Regions from separate parts of the Pseudomonas sp. TH04 genome, predicted to be linked through region 2. Evidence: predicted binding sites of a transcription regulator. Region 2 holds the regulator's gene; each other region holds the start of a gene.
What was found. The regulator FliA, encoded in region 2, starts transcription of late flagellar genes. The targets are predictions, from matches to a motif close to CTAAAGTTTNNNNNNNNNNNGCCGNTAA.
Positions count from the first base shown of each region.

Region 1 (3,278 bases), 3.4 Mb from region 2:
AAGATTTCAGCCCCGATTTTAGGGGGTTTCCTACACTGCACACAGATACAGTGACGTATCAATTAGACACACAATTGCTAGGCTTCGGCCCATCATCGATCCTGACCATCGCTTATAACAAATAAGAATATAACTTTTGTTTTAACAACTAACGGTACGGGTTAGGGTACCCACCTATTGAACCTGGATTGGAGAGCATCCCTTGCCTCTGCGTAGCACTTTCACCCGTTTCTTCCAGCTGGAAGCCGCCAGCGGTCTGTTGTTGATCGCCGCTGCCGCCTTGGCGCTGATCATTAATAACTCACCGTTGTCGCACCTCTACGGTGCCTTCCTCGATACCCCGGTAGTGGCGCAGATTGGCGCACTCAAAATCGCCAAGCCCGCCTTGCTATGGATCAACGATGGCCTGATGGCCCTGTTCTTCCTGCTGATCGGCCTGGAGGTGAAGCGCGAGTTGCTCGACGGTCACCTGTCCAAGCCCTCGCAAGTGGTCTTGCCCGGTGCAGCGGCCATTGGCGGCATGGTCGTACCCGCGCTGATCTACTGGGCGATCAACAAGGATTACCCCGCCGCGCTGTCCGGCTGGGCGATCCCCATGGCCACCGATATCGCTTTTGCCCTTGGCGTACTGGCCCTGCTGGGCAAGCGCGTGCCGGTGTCGCTGAAACTGTTCCTGATGACCTTGGCCATCATCGATGACCTCGGTGCAATCATCGTCATCGCCGTGTTCTATTCAGCCGACCTGTCGGGCGCCGCCCTGGCAGGTGCGGGCGCGTGTCTGGTTGCGTTGATCGCGATGAACCGCCTGGGCGTGATCAAACTCGGGCCCTATCTGATCGTTGGCCTGATCCTGTGGGTCTGTGTACTCAAGAGCGGCGTCCACGCCACGCTGGCTGGCGTGACCTTGGCGTTCTGCATTCCGCTGCGCACCAAAAACGCCGAACCTTCGCCATTGCTGACCCTGGAGCACGCGCTGCACCCGTGGGTGGCCTACGCCATCCTGCCGTTGTTCGCGTTCGCCAACGCGGGCGTATCCCTCACCGGCGTGAGCCTGGAAAGCTTCACCCACCACGTGCCCCTGGGCATCGCCGCTGGCCTGCTGATCGGCAAGACCATTGGTGTGTTCGGCCTCACCTGGCTGGCCATCAAGACCGGCCTTGCCGCCCTGCCCAGTGGCGCTAACTGGGGTCAGGTGTTCGGCGTGGCGATCCTGTGCGGTATCGGCTTCACCATGAGCCTGTTTGTCGGCTCCCTGGCATTTGTGCCGGGCGCCAGCGAATTCGCCGGCGAGGATCGGATGGGGATTCTGACCGGGTCGATCCTGGCAGCGTGTATCGGCTATGCCGTGACGGCGATGGCGAGTCGCAAGAAAGCCTGACTCCAGTCTGAAACACCCCAAAACCCCAGCCGGTCGCCCGGTTGGGGTTTTTCTTTTTCCGCCGCCTACGTTTAGCCGGCAATCCGGCTGCCCCACCTAAAGACTTTCGCTCAGCCGCCGACTAGAGGGTATGGCGATCTCACCGTCCGCGCCTGGGACACCCGCCCGACACTGCTTCCCAACGCGTTTTCAGCCCGAGCGACATGCCCATGTTCCTGAGAAATATAAGAATCGCAGCCAGAGCCTTCATCGGCTTCGCCGCTATTGCATCACTGAGTGTGTTTCTCGGCCTGTTTGCCCTCAAGCAGATTGGCGAAGTCCAGTCACAAGCCGCTGACATTCAGAACAACTGGATGCAACGCGTCAGGATCCTCGCCTTGGCCAATGCGTCCCTCGACCGTTATCGCCTGGGCGAGATGGCGCACATCCTGTCTTCCAGCGATGCCGACATGCAGACCTACGAAGACAAATCCGCCGGCCGCCTGAAAAGCGTCAAGGAGCAGCTTGGCCAATATGCAGCGCTGCTGAGCACTGCTGAGGAAAAATCACGCCTCGATGTGTTCAACCAAAGCCTCGATGGGTACGCGAAGAACCACACCGAGATGCTCAAACGCTCGCGTTCCGGCGACAAGGCCGGCGCCCGCGACTTTCTCAACAGCATTCGAGAAAGTTATGAGCAGATGACCAAGAACTTCGACCAACTGATAGACCTGGCCAACAAAGGCGCAGAACAGGCCGGCCAGACGTCCGTAGCCGCCTATCAACATGCCGTGGGTGGCATCTCAATCGTGATTCTGCTGGTGAGTGGTGGCACCGTATTGGTGGCCTGGCTGCTGACCCGAAGCATTACCGGCCCCATTATTGAAGCGGTACACGTAGCCGAAACCATTGCCAGGGGTGATCTCACCCAGCCTATCAACCCGACGGGCAACGACGAAGCCACCCGCCTGCTCCGGGCACAAGAGACCATGCGCAATAACCTGGTGCAGACCCTGCGACAAATAACCGGTTCCTCCAACCAACTGGCTGCAGCGGCCGAAGAATTGAATGCCGTGACCGCCGAAGGCAGCCGGGACTTGCAACAGCAACATGGCGAGATTGAACAGGCAGCCACTGCTGTCACTCAGATGACCACCGCCATTGAAGAGGTCGCCAGGAACGCGGCCTCCACCTCCGACCTGTCCCAGGAGTCGCGAAGCATTGCCTTGAAAGGCCAGCAGCGCATGGTTGAGGCGTTGAACGCCATCAAAGCCTTGACCCGTGGCGTGGAGGTCAGCTCCGGGCAAGTGGGCGGCCTGGCTGAACAGGCCAAAGGTATCGGCAAAGTGCTCGATGTTATCCGCACCATTGCCGAGCAAACCAACCTGCTGGCACTGAACGCGGCCATCGAAGCTGCACGTGCCGGTGAGGCCGGCCGTGGTTTTGCCGTGGTCGCCGACGAAGTTCGCGCCCTGGCCCACCGCACGGCCCAATCGACCCAGGAAATCGAACAAATGATTGGCGGTATCCAGACCAACACCGCCAGTACCGTCAACACCATGCTCGACAGCAGCACCATGACTCAGCAAACCCTGGGTCTGGCCGAACTGGCACAGCAAGCGCTGGCGGATATTCTGGCTGCCAACGATGAAATCAATGACCGAAACCTGGTGATTACCACGGCGGCCGCGGAACAAGCCGGCGTTGCCCGGGCGGTCGATCGCAACTTGCTCAATATTCAACAACTGTCGGTTCAGTCCGCAGAAGGCTCGACCCAAACCACCGCCGCCTCGCAGTCCCTCGCCAGCCTGGCGCATGAATTGAACACGATGGTGAAGCACTTCCAGATTTGAAGTGACAGGGTAAAAAACCAAAAGGCCGCTTCGGTTTTAGCCGAAGCGGCCTAGCAGGAACACGTGAT
Region 1 is NZ_JAEKEA010000001.1:2,073,063-2,076,340, forward strand. Features, by position in the region: gene nhaA (Na+/H+ antiporter NhaA) at 203-1,378, shown strand; gene JFT85_RS09305 (methyl-accepting chemotaxis protein) at 1,588-3,210, shown strand.
Region 1: JFT85_RS09305 (methyl-accepting chemotaxis protein) is a predicted target of FliA. The motif match lies at 1,475-1,502, and genes of this name have one in related genera.

Region 2 (3,278 bases):
TTTGAGCAAGTTGCTTTCCACTTCGGTGACCAATTGGGTCACGCGCTTGATCACCTGACCGGTGAGGTCCTGGTAATCCTGGGCCAGCAGAATGTCATTGAGGTTGCTGGCAACCGTGCGGTTTTCCTCGTCGCTGCGCGACAGAAAAGCGTCGACGCGCCGCGCCAACTCACGAAACTCCTCAGCCCCCACTTCCCGACGCATGAAACGGCCCCAGTCAACGCTGAGGGCCTGCGCTTCGGTCGCCATGCCATTGACCAGGGGCGTGGCGTTTTCCACCAGGTCCATGGTGCGGTTGGCCGCCGCCTCAGTCAGCCTGACCACATAGGACAGGCGTTCGGTGGCATCGGTGATTTGCGAGATTTCTTCGGCCTGGGGCATGTGCGGGTCAATCTGAAAATTGACGATTGCACTGTGCAGCTCGCGTGTGAGCTTGCCCACTTCCTGGTACAGGCCGCGGTCACGGGTCTGGTTAAGCTCATGGATCAACTGCACCGCGTCGCCGAACTGGCCTCTTTCAAGGCTTTCGACCAACTGGTGAGCATGCTTTTTCAGGGTCGACTCAAAGTCAGCCTGCGATGATTCTTTATGCTCCATAGCTCCCCCGTGGTGGCATCAGCCGTGGATGCGTTCGAAGATTTTTTCGATCTTCTCTTTCAAGGCCAACGCAGTGAATGGCTTAACCACGTAACCGTTAACCCCGGCTTGGGCGGCTTCGATGATCTGTTCACGCTTGGCTTCGGCGGTCACCATCAGCACAGGCAGGCTGCGCAGTTTTTCATCGGCGCGCACGTGACGCAGCAAGTCGATGCCGGTCATGCCCGGCATGTTCCAGTCGGTTACCAGAAAGTCGATGCTCCCGCTGTTGAGGATCGGAATCGCCGTCAGGCCGTCATCCGCCTCGACCGTGTTGGTGAACCCAAGGTCACGCAACAGGTTTTTTATGATCCGCCGCATCGTTGAGAAGTCATCAACGATGAGGATTTTCATGTTCTTGTCCAATTCGACCTCCAAGCAGTCTTAAACGCGCCCAGCACCTGGACGCGCCATTTCAATCAACAGGCGTTACACAAAAAGGACTGCCAGGGGTACCACGGAACGAACCCGCGAAAGGCTCTTCACCCTTCGCCTAATTGCGCTGCAGTATCCCCACACTGCCTGTCAGCGCGCGCGCCACTCTCCCAATCGCCCCCGCAAGCGGGCTGCGCACTGGCTATGCAGCTGGCTGACACGCGATTCGCTGACCCCCAGGACCTCACCGATTTCCTTGAGGTTCAGCTCTTCGTCGTAGTACAGCGCCAACACCAGTCGCTCACGCTCAGGCAAATTGGCAATCGCTTCCGCCAACGCACCCTGGAAACGTTCATCTTCCAGGTCGCGCGACGGTTCGAGATGTGCACTCGCGCCGTCCTCGTGCAGCCCTTCGTGTTCGCCGTCCTGCAACAGGTCGTCGAAACTGAACAGGCGGCTGCCCAAGGTATCGTTCAAAATCCCGTAGTAATCGTCGAGACTCAATTGGAGTTCGGCCGCAACTTCATGATCTTTAGCGTCACGACCGGTTTTTGCTTCAATTGCACGAATTGCGTCACTGACCATTCGCGTGTTGCGGTGTACCGAACGCGGCGCCCAATCCCCTTTACGCACTTCATCGAGCATCGCACCACGGATACGGATACCCGCGTACGTCTCGAAACTCGCACCTTTGCTCGCGTCGTATTTGGTCGACACTTCGAGCAGGCCGATCATACCGGCCTGGATAAGGTCTTCAACCTGCACACTGGCAGGCAGGCGCGCCAGCAAGTGATAGGCAATGCGCTTGACCAGGGGCGCATAGCGCTCGATCAATTCGCCCTGGCTGTCACGCGCCGAGTTTTTGTAAAGGTTATAGCCGCTGGCTGTCATAGCACCGGTCCTGCGCTCGTCTGATGCACCAATCGCTCGACGAAAAACTCCAGATGCCCACGCGGGTTGGCGGGCAACGGCCAAGTATCGACCTTCTGGGCAATTGCCTTGAACGCCAATGCGCACTTCGAACGAGGGAATGCTTCATAGACTGCACGCTGCTTTTGCACAGCCTTGCGCACACACTCGTCATAGGGAACTGCGCCGACGTATTGTAAGGCGACATCGAGGAAACGATCCGTGACCTTGGTCAACTTGGCGAACAGGTTTCGCCCTTCCTGCGGGCTTTGGGCCATGTTGGCCAGCACCCGGAAGCGGTTCATGCCGTAGTCACGATTGAGCAGTTTGATCAGGGCGTAGGCGTCGGTGATGGAGGTGGGCTCATCGCAGACCACCAGCAGCACTTCCTGGGCGGCGCGCACGAAGCTGACCACGGACTCGCCGATCCCGGCGGCGGTGTCGATCACCAGCACGTCGAGGTTGTCGCCGATGTCACTGAACGCCTGGATCAAGCCGGCGTGCTGCGCCGGGCTCAGATGCACCATGCTCTGGGTGCCCGAGGCCGCCGGCACGATGCGAATGCCACCGGGGCCTTGCAGCAGCACATCGCGCAGCTCGCAGCGGCCCTCGATCACATCGGCAAGGGTGTGTTTGGGTGTCAGCCCCAGCAGAACGTCGACGTTCGCCAGCCCCAGGTCAGCATCCAGCAGCATGACGCGACGGCCAAGCTCTGCCAGGGCCAGGGACAAATTCACTGACACGTTAGTTTTTCCGACGCCACCTTTGCCGCCGGTCACCGCGATCACCTGTACGGGATGCATGCTGCCCATTTTATTTCTTTACCTTGTCTTGCTTAGACGCAGGCTACATGGCTTGGCCGCGTGAATCGCTTGCAGACCATCGATGTAGATACTTTTCACGGTGTTCATCCTGCCCTTCAACCCACCCGTTTTGCGGGGTTGTGGTAAAGGTCGGCGAACATGTCGGCCATCGCTTCCTCGCTAGGCTCTTCTTGCATTTGCACGCTGACAGCACGGCTGACCAACTGATGACGGCGCGGCAGATGTAAATCATCCGGGATCCGCGGCCCGTCGGTCAGGTAGGCAACCGGTAATTCATGACTGATAGCCAGGCTCAACACTTCACCCAGGCTCGCAGTTTCGTCGAGCTTGGTCAGAATGCAACCCGCCAGGCCGCAACGTTTGTAGCTGTGGTAGGCAGCGGTAAGAACCTGTTTCTGGCTGGTGGTTGCAAGCACCAGGTAATTTTTTGACTTGATGCCACGTCCCGCCAGGCTTTCCAACTGCATGCGCAATGCCGGGTCACTGGCTTGCAGGCCAGCCGTGTCGATCAGCACCACGCGCTTGCGCAGCAAC
Region 2 is NZ_JAEKEA010000001.1:5,484,624-5,487,901, reverse strand. Features, by position in the region: gene JFT85_RS24715 (protein phosphatase CheZ) at 1-597, opposite strand, end outside; gene JFT85_RS24710 (chemotaxis response regulator CheY) at 616-990, opposite strand; gene fliA (RNA polymerase sigma factor FliA) at 1,162-1,902, opposite strand; gene fleN (flagellar synthesis regulator FleN) at 1,899-2,732, opposite strand; gene flhF (flagellar biosynthesis protein FlhF) at 2,840-3,278, opposite strand, start outside.

Region 3 (3,278 bases), 2.5 Mb from region 2:
CACGCGCGCCACTTGCGGGTCCGGATAGCTGCCCGCCACCAGCGCACGCCGCGCAGCGTTGGCACGGTTGGCCGACAGTTCCCAGTTGCCGAAGTCGCCCTGCCCCGCATACGGCTTGGCGTCGGTGTGGCCACTGATGCTGATCTTGTTCGGCACCGCCTTGATCGTGTCGGCCATGGCCAGCAGGATGTCTTCAAAGTACGGCTTCAAACGCGCACTGCCGGAGTCGAACATCGGCCGGTTGGCGGCGTCGGTGATCTGGATGCGCAAACCTTCCGGGGTGATTTCGAAAGAAATCTGATCCTTGAATTTCAGCAGTTGCGGGTTTTCTTCAACCTTGGTCTGCAGTTCCTGCAGCAACAACTCGAGGCGCTCTTTCTCGACCTGCTCGGCCATGCTCTCAACAGTGTCGCGCTCGATCGGGATGTTTTCCTGCGGCGATTCGGTCTTGACCTCGGGGTTGATGGTGCGCTCGGGTGCCAGCTGCGGCGAGCCGCCCAGGTCAATCACAAAGGGTGTACCACTTTCCGAAAAGCCTATCGGGTCTTTGAAGTAACCGGCGATGGCGATTTTTTGTTCCGGCGTGGCGGTAGACATCAGCCACAGCACCAGAAAGAACGCCATCATCGCCGTCGCGAAGTCGGCGAAGGCGATTTTCCAGGCACCACCGTGGTGCCCCGCAGCGAAGCGCTTGACGCGCTTGATGATTATCGGCTGGTTGTTTTCCATGGTTTAGCGACCGCGAACCGCTTGTTCCAGCTCGGAGAAACTTGGGCGATGTTTCGGGTACAGCACCTTGCGCCCGAACTCCACTGCCAGCGATGGCGGCATACCGGACGCCGAAGCCACCAGGCACGCTTTGATCGCTTCGTAGAGGTTGACCTCTTCCTTGGCATCGTGGGCCAGGCAGGTAGCGAGCGGGCCGAAGAAACCATAGGCCGCGAGAATACCGAAGAAGGTACCGACGAGGGCTGCACCCACGTGCATGCCAATCGCCTTCTGGTCGCCTTCGCCCAGAGATGCCATGGTCACCACAATACCGAGTACCGCTGCGACGATACCAAAACCAGGCATGGCGTCGGCAACGCCGGTCACCGCGTGAGACGGGTGTTCCAGCTCTTCCTTGAGGCTGAACAGCTCCATGTCGAACAGGCCCTCCAGCTCATGGGGGGCCATGTTGCCGGAGGACATGATGCGCAGGTAATCACAGATGTAGGCGGTCATGCGCTCGTCTTTGAGCACGGCCGGGTACTTGGCGAAAATCGGGCTGGCGGCGGCGTCTTCAATGTCGCCTTCGATGGCCATCATGCCTTCACGGCGGCTCTTGTTGAGGATCTCGTAGACCAGCCCCAGCACTTCCAAATAGAAGGTGTGGGAGAAACGCGAGCTGAACATGCCCAGCGACTTCTTGATCACGTGCATGGTCATGTAGCCGGGGTTGGCCTGCAAGAATGCACCCAAGGCCGCACCGCCGATAATCATCACTTCGAAGGGCTGGATCAGCGCAGCAATTTTACCGTGGGACAGAACGTACCCACCGAGTACGCTTGCGAAGACGACGATGATGCCGATAATTTTAGCCATAGGGGATTGGTACTTGTGCCGTCGGGTTCATGGACATATTGGGTGCAGCCGAAAACTCTTGTTCTACTTATCGGCAAAACTGCGCCAGACTATAGCCCGTTAAGGCGAAAAGCCAATTCGGCCCGTTCCGGGCGTGTAGAACGCAAGTGATGATCGCGCCCCAATCATGGCTAATGAAACGACAGTCCCAAGTACAAAACCCACCACACTCGTTGCTTGGATCAAGCGCCTGGACGAGGTGCTGCTGCCCGTTCCCCAGGCCAGCCACGAGCGCGTGTGCAAAGCCATTCGCGATAGCCGCAGCTCGTTGCGAGATATTGCCGAGCTGATGCAACACAGCCCGGCGCTGGTGCTCAGCGTAATGCGCGAGGCCAATAGCCAGGCCCACGGCAGCCTGTCGGGGCCGGCGGAAAACCTTGAAGTCGCGCTTAACCGCCTGGGCCTGAAACGCGCCGAGGAACTGTTGGCGCGCCTGCCCTCTTTGCCGGAAAAAGACATCCCCGTAGCCCTTCGGCAACTGCTGCTGGTGAGCCAGCACGCTTCCCAGCAGGCCAACGGCTTGTTCGCCAGCCGCCTCGCGCGGTTGTGGCAAGACATTCACTGGGGCAGCTTGCTGTTTTTGTCGCCGCTGTGGCCGATGGCTGTCGCGTACCCCAAGCTCCTGGAAGAATGGGAACTGCGCGTTATTCATAAAGGCCAGTCGGCACGCCAGGTCGAGAAAGAACTGTTTGGTGTACGCCTGCTGGACTTGTGCCTCGGCTTGACCGAAGCCTGGCACCTGCCGATCTGGGTATCCCAGGGCTATAACCTGCTGCTGAGCGAGCAGCGCTTGCTGGTCAAGGCGCTGCACATCGCCCGTGAAGATGACGCGCTGCGCCACCAGCAATTACTGGATGCCGACCCCAACCTGCGGCGCTGGCTCAACCAGCCGGCCAACACCGTGCTACTGGCCAACGGCCTGGCGATGTCCGCCCAGGAATCGTGGACCTGCCCGCACACCGAGCGCTGGCAATACCTCACCGCGCTGTACTTGCAGGAGCCGTTGAGTGAGGTGCAGCAGCAGGTTCACCAGCAAGCGGTGACCAGCGCCCGCACCACCCTGATGCCCGATCTTTGGCACCCGGCGTTGTCACTGATCTGGCCGTGGCATGTGCAGAAAATCCATCGCGGCTTGTTGCCTGCAGCGCCTCCCACCGCTGAAGCCTTGGCCGTGTGGCGCAAGCGCTGCACCGAATTGCTGGTCGAGCCGAGCCGCTTTGCCAACGCCATGCACCTGACCACGTGCGCCAAAGAAGCCCTGGTCGCCAGCGGTATGCAACGGGTACTGCTGTTTATGGCCGACCGCGCCCTGAGCACCTTGCGCGTGCATCAAGCCGACGGTTTGCCCAGGGACGCCGCGAACCTGAGCCTGGATGTGGTCAACAGCACGCTGCTGCAGCGCTTGCTGGAAAAGTCCGCCCAGGTGCGCCTCACGCCGGACAACCACGCGCAATTTTCCGCGTTGTTACCGCCGGTCCTGCGTCGTTTGTTTACCGGCGAACACCTGCTGTTACGCTCCCTGAGCTGTAACGGTCGCGTGGTGATGCTGATGGTCGCCGACCAGGGCGGCGGTCCCTTCTCGGAAACCACCGTGCAGGCGTTCGGCAAAACCGCTCAATGCATCGAGAAAGCGCTGCACAGCTTTACCAACCGCA
Region 3 is NZ_JAEKEA010000001.1:2,965,512-2,968,789, forward strand. Features, by position in the region: gene motB (flagellar motor protein MotB) at 1-729, opposite strand, end outside; gene motA (flagellar motor stator protein MotA) at 733-1,584, opposite strand; gene JFT85_RS13420 (HDOD domain-containing protein) at 1,751-3,278, shown strand, end outside.
Region 3: motA (flagellar motor stator protein MotA) is a predicted target of FliA. The motif match lies at 1,652-1,679, and genes of this name have one in related genera.